DNA from 4 places in the Bradyrhizobium sp. CCGE-LA001 genome. Region 1 is predicted to be linked to each of the others. Evidence: predicted binding sites of a transcription regulator. Region 1 holds the regulator's gene; each other region holds the start of a gene.

Region 1 (5,664 bases):
GCCGCATCCGTTGGTACCGGTGAAGCGGTGCGGATCTTCACCGGCGGCGTCATTCCCGCCGGTGCCGACGCGGTCGTGATTCAGGAGGACACCGTCGTCGACGGCAAGCACGTGACGGTCAAGGAAGCCGCCATTACAGGGCGGCACATTCGCCCCGCAGGCGTCGACTTCTCCGAGGGCGACGTGCTGCTGCGCAAGGGGGCCCGCCTCACCGAGCGCGATCTCGCGCTCGCCGCCGCCATGAATTACCCACAGCTTCCCGTTTGCCGTCGTCCGAAGGTCGCGATCCTCGCCACCGGCGACGAGCTTGTGTTTCCGGGCTCCACGCCCGGCCACGGCCAGATCGTCTATTCCAACGGCTATGCCCTGCACGCGCTCGCCCGCAGCGAGGGCGCCGAGACCATCGACCTCGGCATTGCCGCCGACACGCTCGGGTCCACCGCCGCCGGCATCCGCCGCGCGCGCGAGAGCGGCGCCGACATCCTGGTCACGACAGGCGGAGCCTCTGTCGGCGACCACGATCTGGTGCAGCAAGCCCTTCGCGACGAAGGCATCGCGATGGCGTTCTGGAAGATCGCAATGCGCCCGGGCAAGCCGATGATGCACGGACGCCTGGGGGCGATGCGCGTGATCGGCCTGCCTGGCAATCCGGTTTCGTCCTATGTCTGCGCCTTCCTGTTCATGGTGCCGTTGATTCGCGCCCTGTCGGGCCGATCCGAGATTCATCATCGCCACGAGCGCGCCGTGCTCGGCAAGGACGTCGGCGCAAACGACATGCGCGCGGATTATCTTCGCGCGAGGCTGGAGGAGCGCGATGACGGCGCGCTCGTCGCTATTCCCGTCAACCACCAGGATTCCTCGCTGCTTGCAAATCTTGCTGCGGCACAGGCACTTCTCGTGCGCGCGCCGTTCGCCCCCAGGGCCGAAGCCGGCACGCCTTGCGAGGTGCTGCGCCTGCCCGCCTGAACGCATCCCCCACACGCGTTCCGCGAACTTTGCGGCGTTCACGGTAAATTAAGCAGTTGCGGAACATGTATCGAACATATAGTGTCCGTTCATGATTTGTTTCGAGGATGTAGCGGTTCGCCGCTCCAATACAGCGTCTCGGAATCGAACGACATCAACCGGGGGACTTTGGTCGAGATGTTAACGCGCAAACAATACGAGCTTCTGCGGTTCATCAGCGAACGTCTGAAGGAAAGCGGCGTGCCGCCCTCCTTCGACGAGATGAAGGATGCGCTCGACCTGCGCTCGAAGTCAGGCATCCATCGCCTGATCACCGCGCTCGAGGAGCGCGGCTTCATCCGCCGCCTGCCCAACCGCGCCCGCGCCATCGAGGTGATCAAGCTGCCCGAGCTCCAGGCCGCTGCCGGCAACCGCCGCGGCTTCACGCCGAGCGTGATCGAGGGCAATCTCGGCAAGATCCGTGCGAGCTCCAGCCCGCCCGCGGACGAGGGTGAGCGTCCGGTTGCCGTGCCCGTGATGGGCCGCATCGCAGCCGGCACGCCGATCGAGGCGCTGCAGACCCGCAGTCACACCATCAGCGTCCCGCCGGACATGCTCGGCTCCGGCGAACATTATGCGCTCGAAGTGCGCGGCGATTCGATGGTCGAGGCCGGCATCCTCGACGGCGACATGGCGCTGATCCAGCGCAACGAGAGCGCCGATACCGGCGACATCGTCGTGGCGCTGATCGACGACGAGGAAGCGACGCTCAAGCGCTTCCGCCGCCGCGGTGCCTCGATCGCGCTCGAGCCCGCCAACGCCGCCTATGAGGTGCGCATCCTGCCGCCCAACCGGGTGAAGATTCAGGGCAAGCTGATCGGGCTGTACCGCAAGTACTGACCGCCCGGCGGTCATTCGATACCGATGATCCCGATTGGAGCGGATGCGTCCGCTCCGGCTGGGCAGTCTTTCCGGTCTTGCGCAGATTGTCCGGCCCTCATTCAGCACGACACACTCTGCGTGTCGCGGCCAAGCGCTCATCGCGTCTGAGCTCGAAAGATCGAGCAGACAAGGATGCCTCACCGCTCGCGGCCACAGGCGTTCGTGGTCCCCGAATGCGCTGAAATGAGCTTTGTTCCTAGTGAATCTGAAAAAGATAATGTGATCGCGTCTCGCGAACGCCAGCCGCAGATTCGCCTACAACCGAGCAGAGCGTTACATGCTTCCACTCTGATAGAGGCTTGCGCCTCCGAAAGAGGCGCGGGTTGCTATCTTCGCATGAGGAGCACCCGATGTGTGACTACAGCCTGCATGCCGTTGCATCGCGTCCCGCCGAAGTTGGCGAGACGATCGTCTCCACGACGTTCCGCGGCACCTCGACGCGCGGCTTTGCTTCCGCGGCAGATCCGACCGTGGCCGTCTGCCTGCTGCCGGGAACGGAGCTCGCCTTCGCCGACAACGTCCGTTACGACAATCGCTGGATCTGGACGCGCACCATCAACTCCCGCGTCGGCAAGTTCGGCAAGATCGATCCGCACATTCCCGATCGCCATCACGACGCGATCGAATTTCCTGATGGCAAATACGTGCTGGTGACGCAGCTCGTCGAAGGCCAGCGCGCAACGGTGCTGCAACTGCCCGTGACGCAGCCGGTCAGCGAGCGCGAGCACAAGCCGCAGATCATCGCAGACAGCCGCCCGAGCCCAACGCCCCGCCTGCCGATCGGCTGATGCGCCGTCCCGGCCGTCCAGGTCGGAGACCAGAATTGAAATTGCCATTCGCCGGCCGCGGCCGGCGACATGGAGCGGTTTGGCGCTCGCGACATCCAACCAGCCGACCGAGTGCCCTTCGCCTCTGCGCACGAAGTTTGGGCCGCCCTGCCTGAATTTTGAACGTCCGCTCGACCGTCAAATGACCGATGCTGTCGGGACCTGACACAGCGGACATGGTCGATGAAAGCCTTCATTCGCGTCGTCGAACTCTGGGTGCCCGATCGCACGCGCATGCGGCTGGAATTCGGCGGCGGCCTCTACGGTGAAGGGCTGTCCGCATTCAAAGCCGTGAGTGAGGATCTGCGCTTCGGTTATGACGAGGGGTTGCCCGGCAAAGCGTGGGCCAGCGGCCATCCGGTGATCCTCACCAAATTCGCCAACTCCTACTTCAAGCGGACCGATCAGGCGCTCGCAGCGGGCCTCACATGCGGCGTCGCGGTGCCGGTCTTCGCCGGCGAATTCCTGCAGGCCGTGATGGTGCTGTTCTGCGGCGATGACGAAGCGCATGTCGGGGCGCTCGAGCTCTGGCACAACGACCCCGATGTCTCCCACGAGATGCGGCTTGTCGACGGTTACTATGGCACCGCCGACATGTTCGAATTCAACTCCCGCCACACCAGATTCCCGCGCGGCTTCGGCCTGCCGGGACGCACCTGGAAGGCCGGCCTGCCGCTGATCATCAAGGACCTGCACAACGCCAAGAGTTTTCTGCGCTGGGAAGAAGCCGCCGAAATCGGGATCAATCTCGGCGTCGGCGTGCCCTACCGCACCGGCGCCGACCAGAGCTGGGTGCTGACCTTCCTCTCCGCACAGGCCACCCCGATCGCACGGCGCTTCGAGATCTGGGTCCCGAACGAGGCTCGCTCTGCGCTGGTCTTCCGCGCCGGCGATTGCAGCGCGCAAACCGACCTTGCCGAACTCTATGCGACGACATCAATCGCCAGGAGCGACGGGAGCATCGGGGGCGCCTGGGCCACGGGCATGCCCGCGATTAGCGATGATCTCGCACATGACGGCTCGATCGCGGCTGCAGAGGCCCGCGCAGCCGGGCTAAGCCAGATGGTGGCCCTGCCGGTCATCGGCAGCGCCGGTCTAGACGCCGTGCTGGCTTGGTATCTGTAGCGCATCTGCTCAATCGTCAGCCTGCAGGTCGGTCTCTGCCGGCGTTGCGTCCCGGCTCCGGGGCGCTGCCGTCTTCGGAACAAGGCTGCCGTCGAAATCGCCCTCGCCGGCGCCGGCCGGCAACCAGGGCCGGCTTGTGCCTCTGGCCCTCACGGTCTGAACCGAAAACCCGTCGCCACGCTGCGTCAGCGCCAGCGCGCCCTGGCTTGCAAGGCGCGGACGGTCGACCACCATGGCCGCGCAGCCGGAGGGTGCTGGCCGCGCCGTCACCACCAGCGCGGCGCGGCTGCAATCATCGGCAAGACCGTCGACGCGCAGGGACAGCGCGACCAGCCGCCCGTCGGCGAGCGGCGTCACGCAGCCGGTTTCGTCGCATGACACACCATCGGCCAGCGAATTGGTTGCGGCGTCGCGCGGATCGGCGTCGGCCGCCAGCCACTCCTTCAGCAGAAAGCTGTCCTTGCTCGCTCGGATCACGTGCAGCTGCCCGTCCTTGCCCCGCACCGCGACGCTCGTGCCGTCCCCGGCAATCAGGATATCGGGCTGGCGCACCGACAGGCCCCAGGTGAGGGACACCAGCAGCACCAGGCCACCGGACCAGCGCAAGGGCGTTCGCAACAGCCCCATCATGATGATGCCGAGGCTTGCCGCCATCAACGGCGCGATGCCGAAAGCTGGAATGCGGCCGACTGCGCCCGGCAGAGCCGCCACCCAGCGCGACACCGCGACCATCCAGTCGATACCGATCCCCATCAGCCACCAGAACACGCCGTCGAGCCCGAAGGGCGCTGCAATCAGTCCCAGCAGCCCCGCCGGCATCACCAGTGCCGAGACCACCGGCATCGCGCCGAGATTGGCGAGCACGCCGTAAGGCGTGACACGATGGAAGTGGAAGGCAGCATAGGGCGTCGTCGCGAGCCCCGCGATCAGCGAGGCCAGGAACAGCATCGCGATCTCGCGGCCGCCCCACAGCGCGACACGCGCCGTTGCCGAATGTTCGGGCGAGGCAAACAGGTTCGGCATGCCGATCTGCACCAGCGCCACGAGCCCGAGCGTTGCGGCAAAGGACATTTGAAAACTCGGATGCACCAGCGCTTCGGGCGCGACCGCGAGCACGATGAGTGCGGCCACTGCCAGCGTGCGGAAGGTGATAGCGCGGCGGTCGACCATGACCGCGATCAACACCACCGCCGTCATGAAGAACGACCTTTGCGTGGCGACCTCCGCACCCGACAGCAGCAAATAAAACGCGGCCGCGACCAGCGCGGCGGCTGCCGACCATTTCTTGATGGCAAAGCCAGCCGCCAGCCCTGGGATCAACGCCAGCAGCGCGCGCACTGCGAAGAACACGACGCCGGCGACGACCGCCATGTGGTAGCCGGAGATCGACAGCACATGGCCCAGCCCCGAGACAAACATGGCGTCGTTGACGGGCGCGCTGATGGCATCACGCCGTCCGGTGAGCAGCGCCGTTGCGATCGCGCGATTGTCGCCCTCGAGCGTCGCGCGGATGCGCGCATCGATCGCATCGCGCAGGCCCTGCATGAACGCCGCATAGCGCAACCGCAAGCCGCCGGCCTCCGGCGGCATCGACGCCGCGATCGTTCCCATCACGAAGCCGGAGGCGCCGATGCCTTGAAAATACATGTCCCGGGAGAAGTCGTAGCTGCCGGGCCGCACCGGCGAGATCGGCGGCATCAGCCGCGCCTTCAGCTGCACGAAGCTGCCGACTTCCGGCGCCGTCCCCTTGCGCACCGACAGACGCACGCGCTCCAGCTTGACGTCGCTGCGCTGCGCCTCCATCGCGGTGACGCGCAGCACGAAA
Region 2 (5,664 bases), 3.8 Mb from region 1:
TAAAGCCGGCAGCATCCAACGAGGGCTTGCTCAGAATCGATCGCGAGCGAGCAATGAATGGCAAATAGTGCAATGGCGCATAGTGCTGAACGAACTCAACGCCGCTAGCCGAAAGAGCTTTCATGGGAATGTCTTAAGTGTCTACAAGTTAAAGTAGCGATCGAAGCGCACCACACTATCTGGCAAGGTGTCAATATCTGGCGACCTACGAGCAACAGGATTGTCAAAAAACAAAAACGGCCGGATCTTCGATCCGGCCGCAATGCAAAAACTCTTACTCGGCTAAGCCTACGCCACGCGACGCAACTTAGCCCCCGCCCAATTCTTTAAATCTTAGCTCGCCTTCTTTTCCGGCGCGGTGGTCGGGCCGACCTTCTTCTGGATGGCGCGCTTCAGCTCGAGGGCGCGCGGCGACAGGGCGTCGGCGTTGGCCTTAAGCAGGTAGGCGTCCAGGCCGCCATTGTGGTCGACGCTCTTCACCGCGTTGGTGGAGACGCGCAGGCGCACGTTGCGCTCCAGGGCTTCCGACTGGAACGTCACGTTGACGAGGTTCGGCAGGAAGCGGCGCTTGGTCTTGATGTTGGAGTGGCTGACCTTGTGGCCGACGAGGGGGCCCTTGGCCGTCAGTTCGCAGCGGCGAGACATGGCAATATCCTTATCCTGAACCCCCAACGAGTTGCGGCCGCCATTCGGGGCGCCACGGGGGGCAAATTCTCTGTCCTTGCAGGGAGCGGGCGGACGTATAGGGGGGAAGGGGCGGGTAGTCAAGGATTTGGGGCGGCTGGGGCTGCTAGTTTCGCGCCACCCTCGGTGTCATCGCCCGGCTTGCCGCCTTCGCCGAGGCTTCGCGAGCCGAGCACCCCCGTGAGCCTCGGCGTAGCCTTGGCGAAGCCGGGACCGGGCGATCCAGTACGCCGAGACGGCTGTGGTTGACCAGAGCGGCCGCGGCGTACTGGATGCCCCGCCTTCGCGGGGCATGACAGTGGAATAGGGGGAGAGAGGGATACCTCTCCGATCACCAAAACGGCAATGATCGGAACGCCTTACCATCACATAAAGGGCGTAATCGCACCGGAAGAATCCGGTGGAGTTCCGAAGGCCGCGCGCCCGGACGCATTGCCAGCCGCTGGATTCGGCTTAAGTAACTGCCATTGGCGCCCCGATTGGAAAGTTTTGTGCCCATTCTTTTCCCTTCCTCGCCCCGGCGCTCGGCCAGCCAGCTGGCCTTCGCGGCCCTGTGCGGCCTCGCCTTGGCGTGGGGCGCGGCGCCGGCAGCGGCGCAAGGAAAGCTCGAGGCGCAATATGAGGCTTCGCTCGCCGGCATTCCCGTCGGCAAGGGCGCCTGGAATATCGACATCCAGGACGATGTGTTCGCGGCCGCGGCCTCCGGCGGCACCTCGGGGCTGCTGAAGTCGTTCACGGGCGGGTCCGGCACCGGCGCGAGCCAGGGGCGCGTCGTCAATGGCGCGCTGGTTGCAACCGGCTACCAGGCCTCCACCACCACGCAGAAGAAGACCGAAGAGATCCGCATCACGCTCGACAAGGGCAATGTGAAGGAATTCTCGATCCTGCCCGAGCCGCCGGTCGATCCCGATCGCATCGTCGTCACCGATGCGCATCGCCGCGGCGTGTGGGACCCCATGACGGCCTCGCTGCTGCGCGTGCCCGGCACCGGCGATCCTGTCTCGCCTGACGCCTGCCACAACTCCGCGCCCGTGTTCGACGGCCGCATGCGCTACGAGCTCAAGCTCGATTTCAAGCGCATGGAGAGCGTGAAGGCGGAGAAGGGCTATAAGGGCCCGGTCGTGGTCTGCTCGATCTATTTCGTGCCCGTCGCCGGCTACATCCCCGATCGCCCCGTGATCAAATACCTCGCCGCCCAGCGCAACATGGAGATCGCGTTCGCGCCGATCGCCGGCACGCGCATCCTGGTCCCGTTCTGGCTGAAAGTGCCGACCCCGCTCGGCCCCGCCATGCTGGAAGCCACCAGCTTCGTCACCTCCCCCCAGCCCCCGCGCGTCGCCAAGACGCAGTGATCTTACCCTCCCTGGAGGGTCCCTCGGTGAGGGTAAAAGACATCAAGCAAAATCAATGGGTTCCCTACTGTGCATGGGGTTGTTTTCGTACGTGTTGTCGGCTTTCGGCCCGTCATGGCCGGGCTTGTCCCGGCCATCCACGGTCTTCGTGCGACAAGCACGTGGATGCCCGGGCCAAGCCCGGGCATGACGGCTGAGCAAGCGGCCGGCTAGGAATCCATTTGACTCCTCCCCGATTCTGATTCGACTCCGCGCCGTCCCCAGCTTTAACGGATCGAGCCGCTTGTACGGCAGCCCAAACCTCCATCTAGTGCGCAACCAACACGAGTCCCGCGACATGTTGCGTGAACGGAACGGGATTCCGAGGGGAGTCAGCGATTCGGCCGCGATTCGTTCCGGAGTCGTTCCGAAGCTTAAGGCGAACGGGAAAAGCGTCGCAAAGTGAGACAGTTGCGCGAGGATTGGAGAGGGGTGCCACCTTCTCCGCCGTCATGCCCCGGCTTGACCGGGGCATCCAGTACGCCGCGGCTTCTCGGCTCAATCACTGCCGTCTCTGGAATACTGGATCGCCCGGTCGAGCCGGGCGATGACAGCGGTGCGCATGGGCGGCGCCGTGCACCCCATCGCCCCAAAACAGCACTGACATTCGCCCAAATCGCCACTACCTAATCCCCCAGACATGGCTTTCTCTCCCTCCCCCTTCGCTTCCGAGCGCGCCCTTCACGATCGAGTGCCTGGCGCCGGCGTCACTGCGGTGCTCGGGCCGACCAACACCGGCAAGACCCATCTCGCCATCGAGCGGATGCTCGCGCATCCCTCCGGCATGATCGGCCTGCCGCTGCGCCTGCTCGCGCGCGAGGTCTACAACAAGATCGCCGATCGCGCGGGCGCGGAGAGCGTCGCGCTCGTCACCGGCGAGGAGAAGATCAAGCCGAAGAATCCACGCTATTGGGTCTCGACCGTCGAGGCGATGCCTAGGGACCTCGACGTCTCCTTCCTCGCCGTCGATGAGGTCCAGATCGCCAGCGATCTCGAACGCGGTCACGTCTTCACCGACCGCATCCTCAATCGCCGCGGCCGCGACGAGACGCTGCTGCTCGGGGCCGCCACGATGCGCCCGATCATCGAGCGCCTCTTGCCGGGCGTGTCCATGATCACGCGGCCGCGCCTGTCGCAGCTGGAATTTGCCGGCGACCGCAAGATCACGCGCCAGCCGCGCCGCACCGCCATCGTCGCGTTCTCCGCCGACGAGGTCTACGCCATCGCCGAGTTGATCCGCCGCCAGCATGGCGGCGCCGCCGTGGTGCTGGGCTCGCTCAGCCCTCGCACACGCAATGCGCAGGTCGCGATGTTCCAGAACGGCGACGTCGATTATCTCGTCGCCACGGATGCCGTCGGCATGGGCCTCAATCTCGACGTCGATCACGTCGCCTTTGCCTCCGACCGCAAGTTCGACGGCTATCAGTTCCGCCGCCTCACCCCGTCCGAATTCGCGCAGATCGCCGGCCGCGCCGGCCGCGCCACGCGCAACGGCACCTTCGGCACCACCGGCCGCTGCGCGCCGTTCGAGCCCGAGCTCGTCAACGCGCTGCAGAACCACACCTTCGATCCCGTGAAGGTTTTGCAATGGCGCAACTCGAAGCTGGATTTCTCCTCGCTCGGCGCGCTCCAGGTCTCGCTGAACCTCGCCCCCGATCATGAGGCGCTGACGCGTGCGCCGATCGCCGAGGACATGCGCGTGCTGGATCACGCCGCCCGCGACGGCGAGGTGCGCGATATCGCGCATGGCAAAGAGGCGGTGGAGCGGCTGTGGGAGGCCTGCCAGGTCCCTGATTACCGGAAGCTGTCGCCGGCCGCCCATGCCGAGCTGGTCACGACGCTCTACGGCTTCCTGATGCGGAAGGGTTGCATCCCCGATTCCTGGTTCGAGGCCCAGATCACCCAGGCCGACCGCATCGACGGCGACATCGACACGCTGTCGGCCCGGATCGCGCAGATCCGCACCTGGACCTTCGTCGCCAACCGCCCGGACTGGCTGAAAGGCCCCGAACGCTGGCAGGGGATCGCGCGGGAGGTCGAAAATAAATTATCGGATGCGCTCCATGAACGCTTGACTGAGCGTTTCGTTGATCGCCGGACCAGTGTATTGATGCGCCGCCTGCGGGAGAACACGAGCTTGAATACTGAAATCGGCAAGACCGGCGAAGTCATCGTCGAAGGCCATGTCATCGGCCGCCTCGACGGCTTCACCTTTGCACCGGACACGGCGGAGGCCGGCTCCGATGCGAAAGCCTTGCAGGCTGCAGCGCAAGCGGTGCTCGCCGGCGAGATCAATGCGCGTGCCGAGAAGCTCGGCAATGCGCCGGACGAGCAGTTCGTGCTGACCTCGGAAGGCATCATCCGCTGGACCGGCGATGCCGTGGCGCGGCTGTCTGCCGCGGAGGAGGCGCTGCATCCGCGCATCCGCATCATCTCCGACGAGCGGCTGACCGGCGCCCCGCGCGACAAGGTGCAGGCGCGGCTCGAGCTCTGGCTCAAGACGCATATCGAGAAGCTGCTCGGGCCGATGTTCGAGCTCAGCAAGGCCGAGGATGTCACCGGCATCGCCCGCGGCATCGCCTATCAGCTGGTCGAGGCGCTCGGCGTGCTCGAACGCCCGAAGATCGCCAACGAGCTGAAGGATCTCGATCAACCCTCGCGCGCGGTGTTGCGCAAATATGGCGTCCGCTTCGGCGCCTATCACATCTATTTCCCTGGCCTCTTGAAGCCCGCCGCGCGTGCGCTGGCCGCGCTTCTGTGGGCCCTGAAGCAGGACAATGTCGATCTGTCCTCGCTCTCGGGCGCGCAGCATCTGGCCTCGTCGGGCCGCACCTCGTTCCCGGTCGACAAGGCCCTGCCGCGCGATGCCTATCGCGTGCTCGGCTACAAGCAGGCCGGCGAGCGCGCCGTGCGCGTCGACATTCTGGAGCGCCTGGCCGATCTGATCCGCCCGGCGCTGGCCTGGCGCGACAACTCGCCCGGCGAGAAGCCCGCCGGCGCATTCGACGGCCGCAGCTTCGTGGTGACGCAGGCGATGACCTCGCTCACCGGTTCTGCCGGCGAAGATTTCGCCTCCGTCCTGCGCGCGCTCGGGTATCGCATGGAGAAGCGTCCGCCGCTGCCGCCGAAGCCTGTCGTGGCCGAGCAGGTCGTGACTGAGACCGTCGCGGCAGAGACGCCGCCGGCCGAAGGCAGCGCGGAGGCGTCGAGCGAGACGTCAACCGAGACTGCGGCCGAGGCCGTTGCCGGCCTGCCGGACGAGGCAGCCACCGAGGCGGCCGCGGAAGCCGTCACCGTCGAAGACGCGCCCGGCATGGAGCCGCAGGACGAAGCCGCGCCCGCGGAGCCGGTAGTGGAGGTTTCGTCTGAAGCTCCGGTCACGCCCGAAGATGCTCCCGGCATCGCGCCGCCTGCCGAAGAGGCTGCTGCATCTGCTGAGCCTGCCAGCCTCGAAGCCGCTGCCGCCGAGACCGCGGCGGTGGAAGCCGCCGCATCGCCCGACGCGGCCGCGCCCGAGGCTGTGGCGACGGAGGCTGCGGCAACGCCGGCAGAGCCGGAGCTGGTCGAAGTCTGGCGCCCCGGCGGCCGC
Region 3 (5,664 bases), 3.6 Mb from region 1:
AAAACGCGTCGGTGAATTTGAACAGCACGACGAAGGCAAGCGCGGTCCATGCTTCCTTTCGCTGCAAGAACTCTGAGAACGCGCCCAGCGCGGCATGGAACACCCGCGTGAGGGCGCCATCGTCCCGCGTGACGGCCTCGGCGCGCTGCGATTGTGCCGGCTCGGTGGCGGCCAGTGCAGTCACCGTGCCGATCAGCACCATGGCCGCCATCACCACATAGCCCCACATCCAGGCGGCGCCACGCGGGACGACCGCCTCGAAACCGGTGACGATGAACAAGGCGCCCGCAGTCGATACCAACATGCCGATGCGGTAAGCCGCGACATAGGCGGCCATGCCGGCGGCCTGCTCGCTTTCGGGCAGGCTCTCGACGCGGAAGGCGTCGACGACGATGTCCTGGGTCGAAGACATCGTCGCGACCAGGAGTGCGCCAAGCGCGACGAACAGCGGCGAGCGCGCCGGATCGGTCAGGGCCAACAGCAGAATAGCGCCGATCAGCAGCAGCTGCGAAAACACCAGCCAGCCGCGGCGGCGTCCGAAGGCACGCGTGAAGAGCGGGACATGCAGCGCGTCGACCAGCGGCGCCCACAGGAACTTGAGCGTGTACGGCGTTCCAACCAGCGCGAACAGCCCGATCGTTCCGAGATCGACCCCGGCCTCGGCCATCCACACCAGCAGCGTCGATCCCGACAGCGCCAGCGGCAGCCCCGAGGAGAAGCCGAGGAACAGCACGATCAGCACCCGCGGCTGCAGGTAAACGGCAAGGCTGTCGCGCCAGGAGGGCGCAGGCGCGGAAGCCGCGGCGGAGGAGGTCGCGTCGGGTGCGGTCATGAGGGGGTGTTAGCAGATTCTGGCGGAAAAGACTCGCGGTAGCCAGTGAGGCGGGAACGCCTTCGATATCCTCAGTGTCATCGTCCGCGAAGGCGGACAATCCAGCAATCACCAGCGTCTCGGTTCAATCACGACTGCCGCAACGTACTGCCTTCGCGGGGCATGACGGTGTGCCCTAATTTCACTCCCCGGCCTGGAGCTTCCTTGGAAACAGCTCCGCCGCCCCCGTCGCCACCAGACGCGGGCCTTCCGCATCGCTCTTGCTGAAATCGAGTTCCTCGATGCGTCCGGCGCGCTTCTCGATCTTGTCGGCGGAGATCAGCACCTGGCGGACGTCCTCGTTGACGTCGGAAAAATGCTTCTGCAGCTTCAGCACGCGGTCGCGCAGGCGGCCGAGGTCGTCGCCGAGCTTGATCACCTCGGTGCGGATCTGGTCGGCGGCATCGCGCATGCGCGCGTCCTTCATGATCTGCTGCATCACCTGGATCGCGAGCATCAGCAGAGAGGGCGATACCAGCACGACGCGGGCGCGATAGGCCTTCTGGATCACGTCGTCGAAACCGTCATGGATCTCGGCGTAGACCGATTCCGACGGCACGAACATCAGCGCCATCTCCTGGGTCTCGCCGGCGACGAGATATTTCTCGGCAATGTCGCTGACGTGCTTCATCACGTCGCCGCGCAGCCGCTGGGTGGCGATGCGCTTCTCCTCGTCGGTGCGGGCGTCGTGCAGCGCCGTCATCGCCTCCAGCGGAAATTTCGCGTCGATGCAGAGCGGGCGCTGGTCCGGCAGGAACACGACGCAGTCCGGCCGCTTTCCGGTCGAGAGCGTGAACTGGAACTCGTAGGAGCCTTTCGGCAGTCCGTCCTGGACGATCGCCTCCATCCGCGCCTGGCCGAAGGCGCCGCGCGACTGCTTGTTGGCGAGCACGTCGCGCAAGGTCGTCACCTGCGTGGTGAGGTCGGTGAGGTTCTTGTGCGCGCTGTCGATGATGCCGAGCCGCTCGTGCAGCGCGCGCAGGCTCTCCATGGTGTTGCGGGTGGAGTGTTCCATGGATTGGCCGACGCGGTGCGTCACCGAGTCCAGCCGCTCGTTGAGCCCCCGCGCCATCTCGGCCTGACGTCCCGCCAGCGCTTGTGTCATGGCATCGACCCGGCCTGAGGATTCGCTCTGGGCTCGCAGCACTTCGCTGAGCCGTTCCTCGAGCTCGTCGGCTCGGATCGCGTGCGCCATGGCGAGTTCCGCGCCGCGCCGCCCGGAGCGCGCGATCACCACGGCAATGACTACCAGCAGGATGAGGACCAGGGCGCCGAAGCCGATCAGCGCATCGATCGTGCGCACGGGCCAGTCGCCAGCCGTGAAAATGATCTCGTTCATGCCTGCCCTTCTAGCCGATTCGCACGCGAACGCGAACGAAGAGGGAACGATGACGGTTAACGAGGCACTAATTTTCATGGTTAATGGAGCCCGAAGATTTATGGTTAGCGGAGGGTTAACGGAGTTCCTCGCTGGATTGACCGCATCCGGCGCGCAGCTTAAATCGCGGCCATGGCCCTCAGAGAAATCATCATCCTGCCCGACAAGCAGCTGCGCCTGGTCTCCAAGCCGATCGAGAAGGTCACGCCGGAGATCCGCAAGCTTGCCGACGACATGTTCGAGACCATGTACGACGCGCCCGGCATCGGCCTTGCTGCGATCCAGGTCGCGCAGCCGCTGCGGCTGATCACCATGGACCTCGCCAAGCGCGACGAGGACGGCGAGACCAGGCACCAGCCCCGCGTCTTCATCAATCCGGAGATCATCGCCTCCTCCGAGGAGCTGTCCACTTACGAGGAAGGCTGCCTGTCGATTCCCGAATATTACGAGGAGGTCGAGCGTCCCGCGAAGGTGCGCGTGCGTTTCCTCGACCTCGACGGCAAGGTGCACGAGGAGGACGCCGAAGGCCTCTACGCCACCTGCATCCAGCACGAGATCGACCATCTCAACGGCGTCCTGTTCGTCGACTATCTGTCGAAGCTTAAGCGCGACCGCGTGATGAAGAAGTTTGAGAAGGCCGCTAAGCGCGCGGGCGAGTAGGGCCCGGCTCTCTCAACTCGTCATGGCCGGGCTTGACCCGGCCATCCACGCCTTGCTTGCTTTGTCGCCAAGTCCGTGGATGCCCGGGACAAGCCCGGGCATGACGGAGAATCAGAACTCTCACCGAATGCAGCCCCGATGCCCCTCCGCCTGATCTTCATGGGCACGCCCGATTTCTCCGTGCCGACGCTGCTCGAGCTGGTCGCGCATGGCCACGAGATCGTAGCCGTCTACACCCGCGCGCCGAAGCCCGGTGGCCGCCGCGGCCTGCAATTGCAGCCGACGCCGGTCGAGGACGCCGCGCGAAAGCTCGGTGTTCCCGTGCTGACGCCGAAGACGTTGAAGACGCCGGAAGCGCTCGATGAGTTTCGTGCCTTCGATGCCGATGCGGCCGTCGTCGTCGCCTACGGCATGATCCTGCCGCAGGCGATCCTCGATGCGCCCAGGCTCGGCTGCTACAATCTGCACGCCTCGCTCTTGCCGCGCTGGCGCGGCGCCGCGCCCATCAACCGCGCCATCATGGCCGGTGATGCCGAGAGCGGCGTGATGGTGATGAAGATGGATGTCGGCCTCGATACCGGCGACGTCGCCATGGCCGAGCGTCTTGCGATCACGGACACCATGACCGCAGCTGACCTGCACGACCGTCTCTCCCGGTTGGGTGCCGATCTCATGGTGCGCGCGATGGCCGCGCTCGACCGCGGCGGGCTCCAGCTCAAAAAGCAGAGCGAGGAGGGCGTCACCTATGCCGCCAAGATCGACAAGGCCGAGGCGCGGATCGACTGGAGCAAGCCCGCGCGCGCCGTGCTGCGCCACATCCACGGCTTGTCGCCGTTCCCCGGTGCCTGGGCGGAGCTTGACAATGCGCGCGTCAAAATCCTGCGCTGCGAGCCCGCGAAAGGCGCGGGCGCGCCGGGCGAAGTGCTCGACGACCACCTCACCATCGCCTGCGGCGAGGGCGCCATCCGCATCATCGAGCTGCAGCGCGAAGGCAAGGCCCGCATGCAGGCCGCGGATTTTTTGCGTGGCGTGCCGCTGAAGGCGGGAGCTAAATTCCACTGACGCTGTCATACCCCGCGAAGGCGGGGTATCCAGTACGCCGAGGCTTCTCGGCAACCGGATGGGCTGCGGACTACTGGATTGCCCGCCTTCGCGGGCAATGACAGCGAAACTGGATACAATGCCCCGCTACAAGCTCACGATTGAATATGACGGCGCGCCCTTCTGCGGCTGGCAGGTGCAGGAGTCGCTGCCCTCGGTGCAGGGCGCCTTGGAAGCCGCCGTCAAGGCGATGACCGGCGCCGATCTGCGCGTGCACGGCGCCGGCCGCACCGACGCCGGTGTGCATGCGCGCGGCCAGGTCGCGCATGTCGACGTCGAGAAGCCATTTCCGCCGGGCCGGTTTCGCGACGGGCTGAACGCGCATCTGCGGCCGCATCCGGTCGCGGTGCTCGAGGCCGAGATCGTCCCCGCCACCTTCGAGGCGCGCTTCTCGGCCATCAAGCGCCACTACCGCTATCGCATCGTCAACACCCGCGCCAATCTCGCCCTCGACATCGGTCACGCCTGGCGCGTGCCGCGACGGCTCGACAGCGACGCGATGCATGCGGCCGCGCAGCGCCTGCTCGGCAAGCACGATTTCACCACGTTCCGCGACACCGAGTGCCAGGCCAAATCGCCGGAGAAGACGCTCGACCAGCTCGACGTGCTGCGCGACGGCCGCGAGATCACGATCATCACCTCGGCGCGCTCGTTCCTGCACAGCCAGGTGCGCTCGATGGTGGGCTCGCTGGTGTGGGTCGGCGAAGGACGCTGGAGCGCCGACGATCTCTCCGCCGCTCTCGCCGCCCGCAATCGCGCCGCCTGCGGCATCGTCGCCCCGCCGGAGGGCCTGTATCTGGTGAAGGTGGATTATTAGCGAGGGCGCAGAGATCGCGTGCGATCTCACCACACCCTCGCTGTCATGCCCCGCGAAGGCGGGGCATCCAGTACGCCGCGGCCCCTCGGCTCAATCACTGCTGCCTCTGGAATACTGGATCGCCCGCCTTCGCGGGCGATGACAGCGCAACCCGTGGTGGCGCTGAGCGCTTAGGCAAAATACCGCGCCAAAATCCCCCGATACACCTTGGTTAGCTTCTCCAGATCAGCCACCGGCACGCGCTCGTCGATCTGGTGCATGGTCTGGCCGACCAGGCCGAACTCGATCACCGGGCAGTAGCTGGAGATGAAGCGCGCGTCCGAGGTGCCGCCCGAAGTCGACAGCTCCGGCTTGCGGCCGGTCACCTCCTCGATTGCGGCCACTGCGAGATCGGTGAACGGGCCGGGCTTGGTCACGAACACGTTGGAGTTCGAGGGCTCCCAGACGATGCGGGCCTTGATGCGGTTACCGCAGGCTTTTGCGAGGCGCGTCTCGACCAGCTCGCGCAAGCTCGCTTGCGTGTGGTTGTCGTTGTAGCGGATGTTGAATTTCGCGCGGGCCTCGCCGGGAATGACGTTGCTCGCCTTGTTGCCGACGTCGACCGAGGTGAATTCGAGGTTGGAAGCCTGGAATTGCGCGCTGCCATGATCGAGCGGCTCGTCGGAGATCGCTACGATCAGCCTGGAGATGTCGGGCACCGGATTGGAGGCGCGATGCGGATAGGCGACATGGCCTTGCACGCCGTCGACATAGAGCGTGCCCGATTGCGAGCCGCGGCGGCCGACCTTGATGGTGTCGCCCAGCGTCTCGACATTGGAGGGCTCGCCCAGCACGCAA
Region 4 (5,664 bases), 1.5 Mb from region 1:
GGGAGTGCGCGGTTGAGCGCGTAGGCCGTCGGCACGGTGCCGATCAGGATCAGCATGATCAGGCCCATGCCCTTCTGGCCGTCATTGGAGCCGTGCGCGAAGCTGACGCCGGTGCAGGTCGCGATCAGCAGGCCGCGGATCCAGAGCGGCGGCGGCGTGTTGCCTTCGGGCGCGGCATAGAGCGCCGGGTTGCGCACGATGAACTTGAGCAGCAGCAACAGCATGGCGGCACAGAGGAAGCCGAACAGCGGCGACAGCAGCAGCGCGTAGCCGATCTCGGTCGCCTTGGTCCAATCCACGCCCGAGGTGCCGTCGCGGCCGCGCATGACGGCGTTGGCGACGCCGACGCCGATGATCGAGCCGATCAGCGTGTGCGAGGAGGAGGCAGGCAGGCCGAAGAACCAGGTGCCGAGATTCCACAGGATCGCGGCGATCAGCAGCGCGAACACCATGGCGAAACCGGCGCTGGAGCCGACCTGGAGGATCAGCTCGACCGGCAACAGCGAGACGATGCCGAAGGCGACCGCGCCGGAGGACAAGAGCACGCCGAGGAAGTTGAAGAAGCCAGACCACATCACCGCGAATTCGGCCGGCAGCGAATGGGTGTAGATCACGGTCGCCACCGCGTTTGCGGTGTCGTGGAAGCCGTTGACGAACTCGAAGCCGAGCGCAATCAGCAGCGCAACGAACAGCAGGATGTAGGGCAGGTAGGTCGTCACCCGCACGCCGGTCGCATTGATATCGGCATAGATGCTGTAGGCGACGAACAGCAGGCCCGCGGCGAGGATGCCGAAGAACAGGATCATGGTCAGCGGGTTGAAGCCCTTGTCGAGATTGGGCCGGGAAGCCGGCTGTACCGGCGTCGGATCGCCTACCGCACGGTCGAATGCAACATCTGTCATGTCAGGACGCCCCTTAACCTTCAATTAAGGGTATTGTCCGTGATGGATTTGAAGGCCGGATGACAACCAGGGCGTGAAGGGGTGTTCCTGCCGGTGTTCAGGCCGCCCGTGCAGCCTTCTTTTGCAAGCTGGCCGCGATCTTCAAGTCTTCGACGAAACGCCGATATTCCAGTACCTTGGCCTCCGGATCGGGTAGCCGCAGCAGATAGGACGGGTGCACCGTCACCAAAGCCTTGCGTCCGTCGGGTAGGTCGATGAGCCGGCCGCGGGTCTTGCCGATGGGCGTGATCTTTCCGAACACGCTTTGCGCGGCAGTGGCCCCCATCGCGACGATGAGATCGGGCTGGATTGCCGAAACTTCCCGTTCATACCATTGGCGGCACGCCCGGATCTCCGGCGTGTTCGGCTTCTGGTGCAGGCGGATCTTTCCGCGCGGCACGAATTTGAAGTGTTTGACGGCGTTGGTGACATAGACCTTCTTGCGGTCGACGCCGGCTTCCTCCAATGCGCGATCCAGCATCTGGCCGGCCGGGCCGACGAAGGGATGGCCGGCGAGGTCCTCCTTGTCGCCGGGCTGCTCGCCGATCAGCATGATGTTGGCGGATCTCGGGCCCTCGCCGAACACGGTCTGGGTCGCGTCCTTGTAGAGATGGCAGGCGCGGCAATGCGCGGCTTCCTCGCGGAGGGCTTCGAGGTCGTTGCTGGCAGTCTTGCGTATCATCGGAGCCTCCGGCCGCTTTTGAGGCTTGTGCGGATCGGTTGCGGCATTGGCGATCATGGCGCCGGTCATGCGCTCGGCATCCTCGATCAGAGGCTTAATGATCGAGGCCTCGGGCAGGTTCCTCCAGTATTTCTTCGGCATCTCGGCCTGCATCGCCTTCACCTTCAGCCGGGCCGGATTGAAGATGCTGGCGTAATAGCGTCGCCAGGTTTCCTCCAGCCGGTCTTCGCCCGGCGCCTCGCTCTTGCTAACGCCTGGCGTGAACGAGAGCCCGTGGCCGTCCCAATGCGCGCAGAGGTCCGGCGTCAGGATCGACCAGGGCATGTCGGCGAAGCGCTTGGCGAAGAACGGCGCGGCGAGTTCGACGATATGATGCTCCGGCTCGAACCAGGCGACGTAATGCGCCTGGCGTTCCCTGCCGATCTCGCGGAAGCGCACGAAGGCATGCATCTTGTGCTCGTCGCGATGAACCGCCTTCGCCATGGCCGTGACCTGCGCGACGTCGGGGTCGATCGCGACATCGATGAGATCGTGATTGTCCTTCAACCGGAACAGCAGGCGATAGAGGATCGCAAAGCGCTCGCCGTCGCGATGCAGGATCGCGGCCTTGGCGAGCTCGACGAATTTTGCCGGGACGCTGAAGGTGCCATCATTCACTTCGAGTATCGGAGAGGGCGAGGGCGGTGCGAACAAATCCGCTTCGCCGCCCTGCACGGCCCAGGTGACGTCGCGCGGCTCGACATGATGCAGCACGAGCGTGCGCGCAGCTTTGCGCCAGCCGTCGAAATCGGTTTCGGTGTCCAGGGTGATGTACTGCATCAGAAGCCAAACCCCAATTGTGTTGCCTTCGGCTTGAACCGTTCGATGAGCCCGACAGCATCGAGCCGATGCGGCGTCGGCCGGTGGTCGCTGAGGACGATGAACGGCATCGCCTTGTTCCGGGGGACATGCAGCCGCGCGAGATCGGCGAGACGGATCGTGGTCGTGCGCCGCGTTGCGATGATGCGTTCGACGGTCTTGGTGCCGAAGCCCGGCACGCGAAGCAATTCCTCGCGGCTGGCGCGGTTGACGTCGAGCGGGAAGCGGTCGCGGTGGCGCAAGGCCCAGGCGAGCTTCGGATCGATGTCGAGCGGCAGCATCGCGCTGTCGTCGACGATCTCCGCAACGTCGAAGCCGTAGAACCGCATCAGCCAGTCGGCCTGGTAGAGCCGATGCTCGCGCAGCAGCGGCGGCTGGATCAGAGGCAAGGCGCGGCTCGCATCGGGGATCGGGCTGAACGCGGAGTAATAGACACGCCGCAGCCGGTAGGCGCCGTAGAGATTGGCGCTGGTGTGGAGAATGGTCTGATCGGAGGCTGCGTCGGCACCGACGATCATTTGCGTGCTTTGCCCTGCGGGCGCGAAGCGCTGCGGTTTCGCTTTCGTTTTCGCGTTGCGGTCTTCCTCGGCCTCGTCGAGCTTCAGCCGCAGCCGGCCCATGGTGCGGCGGATCGCGCGCACGTCCTTCTCCGGCGCGAATTGCTGCAGGCTCGTCTCCTCGGGCATCTCGATGTTGATGGAGAGACGGTCGGCATATTTGCCGGCCTCCGCGATCAGCGCATCGTCGGCCTCCGGAATGGTCTTCAAATGAATGTAGCCGCGGAAGTGATGCTCCTCGCGCAGCTTTCGCGCGACGCTGACCACTTGCTCCATCGTGTAATCAGGGCTGCGGATGATGCCGGAGGAGAGGAACAGGCCCTCGATGTAGTTGCGCCGGTAGAAGTCGAGCGTGAGCTTGACCAATTCATCGACGGTGAAGCGGGCGCGCGGAACGTTGGAGGAGGCGCGGTTGACGCAATAGAGGCAGTCGTAGTTGCAGGCATTGGTCAGCAGCACCTTGAGCAGCGAGATGCAGCGTCCGTCCGGCGCGTAGGAATGGCAGATGCCCATGCCGGGCGCGGTCGAGCCCATGCCCTTGCCGTCGCTGGAATCCCGCTTCTCGGTGCCGCTGGAGGCACAGGACGCGTCGTACTTGGCGGCGTCTGCCAGGATTTCCAGCTTGCGTTGTACGTCCATATCGGAATCCCTTTGATTCAACTCACGAATCCAAAAGCGCGGCAATTCGATTGACTCTCTGCGCGCCGTTAGCTTTATATTAGAACATATCATGAACAAATGAGCCAGCCGTAGGTTCTTCTTTTGGAGATCACGGCATCAAATTCCTGAGGAGCGGCGAGCATGAGCGGCGCACGGATGAGCGCGCTTGCGACCTTGCGCGGCCAGATCGAGCGCATCGAGACGGCGGAGGTCGTGCATCAGTATGATCGCGTTGCGCTCGGCCATGGCGAGGCCGATCGCGTGCTGAAGGGCGGGCTCGCGCGCGCGGCGATCCATGAGGTGTTTTGCGAGGGGCGTCAGGGCGCCGCCGCAACGGGGTTCGTCAGCGGGCTTGCAGGCCGCGTGACGGCCCGCAAACCGCTGCTGTGGGTGCGGCAGGATTTTTCTGAAATCGAAACCGGCGCGCTGTCGATGAGCGGGCTTGCCGAGCTCGGGCTCGATCCACGTCGCGTGGTGATGGTGCGCGCCGCCGATGTCGAGAGTGCGCTGCGCACCTCGGCCGACGCACTCGCCTGCGATGCGCTCGGCGCCGTCGTGCTCGAGCTGTGGGGCGAGACCAAGCAGTTTGATCTGGTGGCGAGCCGCAAGCTGACGCTCGCCGCGCAATCTTCCGGCGTCACCGGCCTCTTGCTGCGCATGGCCGCGCAGCCGCTGCCGTCGACCGCGGAGACCCGATGGATGCTGCGTGCGGCGCATTCGCCGCCGGGCACGGCATGGAGTGCCTGGGGCGCGCCGCGCTTCGATGCTGAACTCTTGCGCAATCGTCACGGCCCGTGCGGCCGGTGGATCATGGAATGGAATTGTGATGAGTGCCAGTTCAGTGAACCGTCGACGTATTCTCAGCCTGTGGCTGCCGCGCCTGCCCATCGACCGGATTCAGCGGTTCCTTGGCAGCGCCGGGCTGGGTAAAACCAATCATGCGCCCAGCATCGTCGTCATCAAGGACAACAATGCACTGGTGATCCATGCGCTGGACGAGGCCGCCGAGCGCCTCGGCCTCTATATCGGCCAACCGCTGGCCAACGCGCGGGCGATGTGCCCGGACCTGCGTGTGTTCGATGCCGATACCGTCGCCGATGCGAAGACGCTCAGCGACATTGCCGATTGGTGCGACCGCTTCACGCCGCTGGTGGCGCTCGATCCGCCACACGGGCTGTTTCTGGACATCACAGGCTGCGCGCATCTGTTCGGCGGCGAGGCTGCGTTGTTGCGAACGCTGGTCCGTGCCTTGGCCCGGCAGGGTTTTGTCGTCAGCGCGGCGATCGCCGGCACCTCGGTCTGTGCGCGCACGCTGACGCGGCAGGCCACGGGCACCATCGTGGCCGATGGCGAGGAGGCGGAGGCGATCAGCCGGCTTCCGATCTCCGCGCTCGGCGCAGGCGAGGCCGTCACCACCGGCCTGCGCCGCGCCGGCCTGAAGACCATCGGCGATGTCGCCTCGCGCAGCGCCCACGAGATCACGGCGCGGTTCGGCGCGCGCTTCTCCGCGCTGCTGGCGCATGCGCTGGGGCAGGGCGATGCGCCGATCAATCCGCGTAAACCGCTGCCCGATTACATCGTGGAGAAACGCTTTGCCGAGCCGATCGCGACCGACACCATGATCGCGATGACGCTGTCGCGGCTGGCCGACACGCTTGTTACGTCGATGGAGAAGCAGGGCAAGGGCGCGCGGCGCCTGGAGGCCGCGTTCTTCCGCACCGACGGCGTGGTGCGTACGATCATGGTCGAGACCGGGCGGCCGGTGACGAAAAGCGCGGTGATCGACCGCCTGTTCCGCGAACGGTTGGATGCGCTCGCCGATCCCCTCGATCCCGGTTTCGGCTTCGACATGGTGCGGCTGTCGGCAAGCCGCACCGAGATCGTGGTGCAGGAGCAACGCGATCTCGACGCTCATGTCCACGACAATGACGAGCTTGCCGCGTTGATCGACCGCATCGCCGCGCGC

The links. The regulator LexA, encoded in region 1, represses DNA repair genes until DNA is damaged. The targets are predictions, from matches to a motif close to TGTTCNNNNTGTGTTCNG.
Region 2: the regulator LexA is predicted to act here: its motif matches at 2,428-2,445, upstream of BCCGELA001_RS03075 (helicase-related protein).
Region 3: the regulator LexA is predicted to act here: its motif matches at 2,242-2,259, upstream of BCCGELA001_RS03805 (DNA recombination protein RmuC).
Region 4: the regulator LexA is predicted to act here: its motif matches at 3,758-3,775, upstream of BCCGELA001_RS13590 (putative DNA modification/repair radical SAM protein).

Annotation. Positions count from the first base shown of each region.
Region 1 is NZ_CP013949.1:4,431,048-4,436,711, forward strand. It holds gene BCCGELA001_RS20515 (molybdopterin molybdotransferase MoeA) at 1-966, shown strand, start outside; gene lexA (transcriptional repressor LexA) at 1,144-1,845, shown strand; gene BCCGELA001_RS20525 (hypothetical protein) at 2,238-2,675, shown strand; gene BCCGELA001_RS20530 (GAF domain-containing protein) at 2,898-3,839, shown strand; gene BCCGELA001_RS20535 (ComEC/Rec2 family competence protein) at 3,849-5,664, opposite strand, start outside.
Region 2 is NZ_CP013949.1:650,891-656,554, forward strand. It holds gene BCCGELA001_RS03060 (hypothetical protein) at 1-124, opposite strand, end outside; gene rpmB (50S ribosomal protein L28) at 334-645, opposite strand; gene BCCGELA001_RS03070 (DUF3108 domain-containing protein) at 1,176-2,036, shown strand; gene BCCGELA001_RS03075 (helicase-related protein) at 2,716-5,664, shown strand, end outside.
Region 3 is NZ_CP013949.1:808,921-814,584, forward strand. It holds gene BCCGELA001_RS03800 (AmpG family muropeptide MFS transporter) at 1-832, opposite strand, end outside; gene BCCGELA001_RS03805 (DNA recombination protein RmuC) at 1,014-2,210, opposite strand; gene def (peptide deformylase) at 2,382-2,909, shown strand; gene fmt (methionyl-tRNA formyltransferase) at 3,048-3,971, shown strand; gene truA (tRNA pseudouridine(38-40) synthase TruA) at 4,090-4,827, shown strand; gene dapE (succinyl-diaminopimelate desuccinylase) at 4,998-5,664, opposite strand, start outside.
Region 4 is NZ_CP013949.1:2,917,986-2,923,649, forward strand. It holds gene BCCGELA001_RS13580 (inorganic phosphate transporter) at 1-902, opposite strand, end outside; gene BCCGELA001_RS13585 (UdgX family uracil-DNA binding protein) at 1,000-2,442, opposite strand; gene BCCGELA001_RS13590 (putative DNA modification/repair radical SAM protein) at 2,442-3,677, opposite strand; gene BCCGELA001_RS13595 (ImuA family protein) at 3,840-4,628, shown strand; gene BCCGELA001_RS13600 (Y-family DNA polymerase) at 4,525-5,664, shown strand, end outside.